Regions from separate parts of the Phytobacter palmae genome, predicted to be linked through region 1. Evidence: predicted binding sites of a transcription regulator. Region 1 holds the regulator's gene; each other region holds the start of a gene.

Region 1 (2,271 bases):
TACAGCAGACTCAATGATTCACGTAGCGGTTGCTCCCGCCACAGCCAGAACCAGAAGGCGTTAAACGCGCCGTACCACAGTGTCCCCAGACCATAAATCAGTAACGGTTCCCAGATGGGCATGCTACCGGCGAGGCTGAGCGTAAAGATGGCGGCAATGATCGAGGCGGGGAGCAGGCGCCCGTGCAATGCGCTGATTTCTGCCGTGACGCCGAGGACCAGCGTTAATCCGGTCAGGATCAGCGGTAGCGGAACATTTTGCGTCAGTAATAACTGTACCGTGAGGCTACTGCCAGCGAAGAGAGTGCCGCCGATGAAGACACGTTTGAAGAAACGTTTATGCAGCGTATCCAGACCGGCAATATTGCAGCAGGCAGGAACAAGGGAAAACAACAAACCGAGATCGAGACGGCCCGCGATGAGACCCACGGTCACAGGGAGGCATAACACCAGCGTTTGTCGCAGTGCATAGTTGATTTCGGGGTGATAAATCAGCCTGCGCCACATGGAAAAGAGAGACAAAAACGGCGCATCGTTAAGGGCGACGCGCCGCTTGAGAATTAACGTGTACCGTACACGACGATGGTTTTACCGTGCGCGGAGATCAGGTTTTGATCTTCCAGCATTTTCAGGATACGACCGACAGTTTCGCGGGAGCAGCCAACGATCTGACCAATTTCCTGACGGGTAATTTTAATTTGCATACCGTCCGGGTGGGTCATTGCATCCGGCTGTTTCGCCAGATTCAGCAGCGTCTGTGCGATACGGCCTGTCACATCAAGGAAGGCGAGGTTGCCGACTTTTTCTGAGGTGACCTGCAGACGACGCGCCATCTGAGAAGACAAACGCATCAGGATATCCGGGTTCACCTGAATTAATTGACGGAATTTTTTATAGGAGATTTCGGCCACTTCACAAGCGGTTTTGGCGCGTACCCATGCACTGCGCTCCTGACCCTCTTCGAACAGACCCAGTTCACCGATAAAATCTCCCTGGTTAAGGTAAGAGAGGATCATCTCTTTACCTTCTTCATCCTTGATTAGCACAGCCACTGAGCCTTTGACGATGTAATACAACGTTTCCGCTTTTTCACCCTGGTGAATCAGCGTGCTCTTCGATGGGTACTTATGAATGTGGCAATGAGACAAGAACCATTCGAGAGTCGGGTCTGTTTGCGGTTTGCCAAGCACCATGCGCGGTTATCCTCTGTTATAAGCTGGCTCCAGACGCTGGATTCACATATCGCGTCCGGGGTTGCAATCTATCTTCCCCATACCTGGGAAGTGGACCGTCAGACATGCCTGCGGCCTGTAATATGTGATGTCCTCTGCATACATACATAACATCAATGTATCACTGTAGCATCCCGATTGTTTTAGCATAGCTTTTGTCGCCTGTCTCCTGGTGTCTCGCTTCAGCTTGACGCAGGTCGCCTTCCGTTGCGAGTTTTCTTATGTACGCGTAATCTGTAAAGAAAACTGTAACTCCGGAGTGAATTAAAAATGCAAGCTCGAGTGAAATGGGTAGAAGGTTTAACGTTCCTTGGCGAGTCTGCGTCCGGGCACCAGATCCTGATGGATGGTAACTCAGGCGACAAAGCCCCAAGCCCGATGGAAATGGTGCTGATGGCAGCAGGAGGATGCAGCGCTATCGATGTTGTATCTATTCTGCAAAAAGGCCGCCACGATGTGAAAGATTGCGAAGTGAAGCTGACCTCAGAGCGTCGTGAAGAGGCTCCGCGTCTGTTTACGCATATCAACTTGCACTTCATCGTGACCGGCAAGGAGCTGAAAGAGGCGGCGGTATCGCGTGCGGTGGATCTCTCTGCCGAGAAATATTGCTCCGTCGCGTTAATGCTGGAGAAGGCGGTGAAAATCACGCATTCGTATGAAGTGATTGAGGCCTGAGAACCGCTTTCAAAGGCTAAGCAGGTAAGTCGGATAAGCGTAGCGCATTCGACCTTTTCCCCGGTGGCGCTACGCTTTCCGGGGCTACACCTGGCGGGGGAAGATATTGTGTCCGCCGCAAGGCTACTGAATTTTCTTCCCTTCCATCAACCGCTGTACCAGCGGGGTCATGATGAGCTCCATCGCCAGTCCCATTTTCCCACCCGGCACCACAAGCGTATTCATGTGCGAAATGAACGAACCCTGCAGCATCGCCAGCAGCCAGGGATAGTCGATCCCTTCAAGGTTACGGAAATGAATGACGACCAGACTTTCATCCAGCGAGGGGATGACCTTCGCCGCGAACGGATTGGAAGTATCAACGG
Region 2 (2,271 bases), on a different contig from region 1:
GGCCGTAGCTTCAGTTGCCTCGCAAATGGCAATTACCGCGTCGCCAGTTTCCGTTGCCGTTGTATCGCTGGTCTCAATCCTTGGCGCGCAGCACGGTATTGGTCATGCGTGGAGCATTCTTGAAATATTGGCTGTCTCTGTTCCGGCATCGCTTTTCGGTGTAGCTATTGCGGCGCTGTGGAGTCTGCGTCGCGGTAAAGATCTGGCTGATGACAAGGAGTTTCAGGAAAAATTAAAAGATCCAAAACAGCGTGAATTCATTTACGGCAGTAGTGAAACCCTGATGAATCAGCGCTTCCCAAAAGAGGCCTACTGGTCAACATGGATCTTCTTTGCCGGCATCCTGGTCGTGGTGTTACTCGGGGCGCTCCCGCAATTGCGCCCGGCTTTTGACGTAAAAGGGAAACTCTCGCCACTTTCAATGAATCTGGTCATTCAGATGATGATGTTGATTGCTGGCGCCGTGATGCTGATGGTCTGTAAGGTCAACGCTTCCGCCATTTCAGGCGGTGCGGTATTCAAAGCGGGAATGGTGGCTATTTTCTCGGTCTTTGGTGTTGCATGGATGAGTGATACTTTTTTCCAGGCTCATTTAAACGAACTGAAAATGGCGCTGGAAGGGGTGGTGAAAAGCCATCCATGGACCTACGCTATCGTACTGTTCCTCGTTTCGAAGCTGGTAAATAGCCAGGCTGCCGCGCTTACCGCTGTTGCGCCAATGGGCCTGATGCTGGGCGTTGAACCTAAAATGTTGATCGCATTCTTCCCGGCCTCGTACGGCTATTTTGTCCTGCCGACCTACCCAAGTGACCTCGCCTGTATCGGTTTTGACCGCTCGGGTACCACGCGTATCGGCAAATTTATCATTAACCACAGCTTTATTATTCCGGGTCTGATTGGCGTCAGTTGCGCCTGCGCTGCCAGCTACATGCTGGTCTCGGCCTTCTTCTGATAAGTAAAAAGCGGCGAGAGCGCCGCTTTTTTTGTCTTTTCGGACATAAAAAACCTGCCTCGGCAGGTTTTTTTATCATCAGAACATCGCGCCCGGCGGTACATCTTTGAACGTTTTGCAGTAGGTTTCAAAAATGCTTTTCAGAATTTTGCGCAGTTTCATGTTTTGCTCCGGCGATTTGTTATGCAAGTGTTATCGGTTGATGTGCATATAATATGACCTCCATCACAAAAAGCAATATTTCCGTGATAGAAATCACGTTTTATTTTTTCAGGAAGCGTATTTTTGTTAAAAACTGGTTTCGAATCTGAAACTTACAAACTAAAATTTTTTGAGTATTTTTAAAAACTATTTAGAGAGTGCAGGAAAAAACGTGGCGGGTTACTACTGGTGGGGAAAGCAGAGGCCAGCTGAGCTGGCCCTCCGCGATATCAGGCAAGGATCTCACGCACAAAGGCTTCGATTGCTTTGTCCTGGCAGTTTTCAAAGAAACATTGCTGGAAGCGCGGGCCGGAAACGGCGGTTTTTACCAGTTCCGGATCGATGGCACGTAACGTATCAAGGTAGTTCTCTTTTACCACAGCCGCTTTCACCTGGTTGAGGATACCGGCATTACGGACCTGCGGCTCTTTGCGTTCGGGCGGATAGCCTTCACCTTTACGTCCCGTGAACGCTTTTTCAAAGATAAAGCGCACATTGAGTTCCGCTCCCCAGCCAAAACCTTTAGCAAACGGCAAAGAGAGCGCGTTGCCGTTGTTAATCTGGGCAAACAGAAAAGCATCAGCTGGATCAATACAGTAACCACAGACCACACCTGGATGAATGTTCAGCGACATCAGTGCACCCTGCCCGGTTCCACAGCCTGTCACCACAAAGTCGACCGCTTTAGCATTCAGCAGAATGCTGGCCATAATACCAAGGTGGATATAGGTCAGGTGATGATCGTTTTCGTCACTCATGCCCACGTTAAAGACCGGAAAATCTCTTTCATCCGCAACCGCTTTCAATTCTTTAAGGATGATGGCGTTTTTCCCTGCCTGGCTGTTTTCCATCATCAGTGCAATCTTCATATTCATCTCCTGGTTAATGCATCAAGTAGCCAATATGAATCAACCTTACTACCTGATAAACATACTTTCAAATTTAATGAAAAATAGTTTTAAAAAAGCAAATTGCCTTCACAGTTTTGTCTGTAAGAATCTCAATGCACTGTCGGAGGGCGCTGACCTCCTCGCTGTTCTCTCTTTTATTACGGGTAGCGTTCTTGCTCTGGCGATGTTTATGACGCGCTACAACAAAACGTCTTTATAAAGCCACTT
Region 3 (2,271 bases), on a different contig from region 1:
CTCCGTGAATCAGTTCAGTGTACTTCTGGCCCTCCCTCGCAAGGGAGGGCACAACCATCAGAGATTTACTTCACGCCTAACCCTTTTTTCGCCAGCTCTTCTTTGAAGTTATCGCGAGTGATCAGCACCACATCGGTAACCGCAGTGAATTTCGGCGGCTCAACACCTTTGGTGACCCAGTTGTAGAGCAGCTCGCTGGTTTTGTAGCCATGAACATCCGGGCTTGGCAGCAGAGAACCGTAGAAGCCGGTCGCCTGTGCTTTAGAGAGTTCGCTGACCGCGTCCACACCATTAATACCAATGCCGATCACATCAGCAGCTTTAAAACCCTGACCTTCGGTGGCGCGCACGCCGCCAAGGACGGTGTTATCGTTCATACCCAGCACCAGCCAGTGTTTCACTTCCGGATGCTGCACCAGCAGAGAGTTACCGGCATCAAATGCGCCGGGGATATCGTTTGATTTTGTCGGGACCTGGTAAATTTGTTTTTCCGGGAAGCCGGCAGCTTTCAGTGCATCCATTGAACCAGTGGTGCGACGACGCGCGGTATCCAGTTCATTGGCAGTAATGGCCATAACAGCGGTTGTTTTTACATCCCAGCCGCGTTTTTGCATCTCTTTGTACAACTCCTGTCCCTGACGCGCGCCGATTTCGCTGGCGGCCATCATGACCAGAGGAACGGAGGTCATCGGTTCGCCTTTCGCGTTCACGAACTGATCATCCACGGTAATGACTTTCATGTCATAACCGCGCGCTTTAGCAACAATCGCGGAACCTAATTTCGGGTCCGGCGTACAGATAACGAAGCCTTTTGCTCCGCTGGCTGCCAGGCTGTCGATAGCGTTAAGCGTTTTTTCGCCATCCGGAACGGCAATTTTAATTACCTCAAACCCTAAATCCTTGCCCGCCTTATCGGCGAATTTCCATTCAGTCTGGAACCAGGGTTCTTCTGGTTGTTTCACCAAAAAACCCAGTTTCATTGTTTCAGCAATAGCGGATTGTGACATAACGGCTGCCAGGCCAATGGCTGCTAACGCTTTAGTGAATTTGTGCATGGTTAACTCCAGCTTTGACTTTCTTTTCTGTAGGGAAAAATAACTATCGGTTCACTTAAAAGGTCATAAAACAAGGCATTAGGATCCGTACTTCCCTGGATACCTGTTCTGGCAGTAGTTTTAGCGGGAAATTGATTCTCCATAGGAGAGCAATATCACACCGCAGAATTACAGTAATTCCGTACATAAATTCAGCGGATTTAGACATAAAAATGAGGGGTTTTGTCATACAAATGAGAAAGGCACTAGCAGAATAATCCATAGCTCCAGCTCGGTTATCCTTGTCCCCGATACAAGGTGCATCGGGGTGTACAAATTACCAACGGTAATAAATGTGGTCTGCGTGATCGCGAACGGGGGCTTCATTACCCAGCAAGCGCGCCGACAGGGCGAATGCAAAATCAAAGGCGTGCCCAAGGCCTTTGCCGCTCAGCAGGTTGCGGTCTTCAACCACCGGGGCATCAACATATTCACCGTTCCGGACGCCTTGCCACAGATCGCCGGAGCAGACGTAGCGGCGGCCGTTCAGCAGATCATTGCCACCGAGCACCCTTGCTGCTGCGGAGCAAATCGGGCAAATCAGCTTATTTTGTGCATCATGATGCTTAACAAAAGCGATAACGTCCGCATTCGCGGCAAGGTTCACACTGCCCTGCGGTCCGCCCGGAAGCACGACGGCGTCGTAAAGCGTTTCCGCGCGCTCGGTCAGCGTACTATCTGCCACCATCGGAATGTTGTGATAGCTGACCACCGCCCGCGATTCCGCGCAGGCTAGCGTTTCAACCTCGATATGCAGGCGCCTCAGAATGTCGATAGTAATAATCGCTTCTGCCTCTTCGAACCCCGGCGCTAATAACACTGCCACTTTTTTCATTACATCCTCCTGATCCTGTTGTTGTAGATAATTATCCTTATCATAAATCAAAACACTGTTTCAAAATAACTCTCAAATCACATTCTTGCCGCCTGAGGCGTACCACTATTTCGTTTCCAACGATCAGGGGAACATTTTCCAGAGGAACAGAATATCTGTTTTCCTTTGCCAGAATATTTGCCCCACCTGAAAGGAGAAACGACGAGCTGTAACAGAATAAAAAACTTTCAATCCTGTGCCATAGGGGCGTAACGAACGGTAACGTAATATAGGTCAGGATATTTTTATTTCTCCGGGCTCGCTATGCAACGCAAATTGAGGTAGAGGGATATCCCAGTAATT

The links. Region 1 encodes CRP, which controls carbon source genes, mostly activating them, when cyclic AMP is high. Its sites were predicted from a motif close to ATGTGANNNNNNTCACAT; they were not measured.
Region 2: the regulator CRP is predicted to act here: its motif matches at 1,166-1,183, upstream of azuC (stress response protein AzuC).
Region 3: the regulator CRP is predicted to act here: its motif matches at 1,199-1,216, upstream of AAIG39_RS09910 (arabinose ABC transporter substrate-binding protein).

What each region holds. Positions count from the first base shown of each region.
Region 1 is NZ_JBCIVJ010000002.1:25,643-27,913, reverse strand. It holds gene AAIG39_RS02845 (YccS/YhfK family putative transporter) at 1-506, opposite strand, end outside; gene crp (cAMP-activated global transcriptional regulator CRP) at 560-1,192, opposite strand; gene AAIG39_RS02835 (OsmC family protein) at 1,502-1,906, shown strand; gene AAIG39_RS02830 (phosphoribulokinase) at 2,030-2,271, opposite strand, start outside.
Region 2 is NZ_JBCIVJ010000006.1:160,206-162,476, forward strand. It holds gene AAIG39_RS09920 (anaerobic C4-dicarboxylate transporter) at 1-952, shown strand, start outside; gene azuC (stress response protein AzuC) at 1,031-1,114, opposite strand; gene AAIG39_RS09930 (RpiB/LacA/LacB family sugar-phosphate isomerase) at 1,384-2,022, opposite strand.
Region 3 is NZ_JBCIVJ010000006.1:156,845-159,115, forward strand. It holds gene AAIG39_RS09910 (arabinose ABC transporter substrate-binding protein) at 66-1,055, opposite strand; gene AAIG39_RS09915 (DJ-1/PfpI family protein) at 1,372-1,929, opposite strand.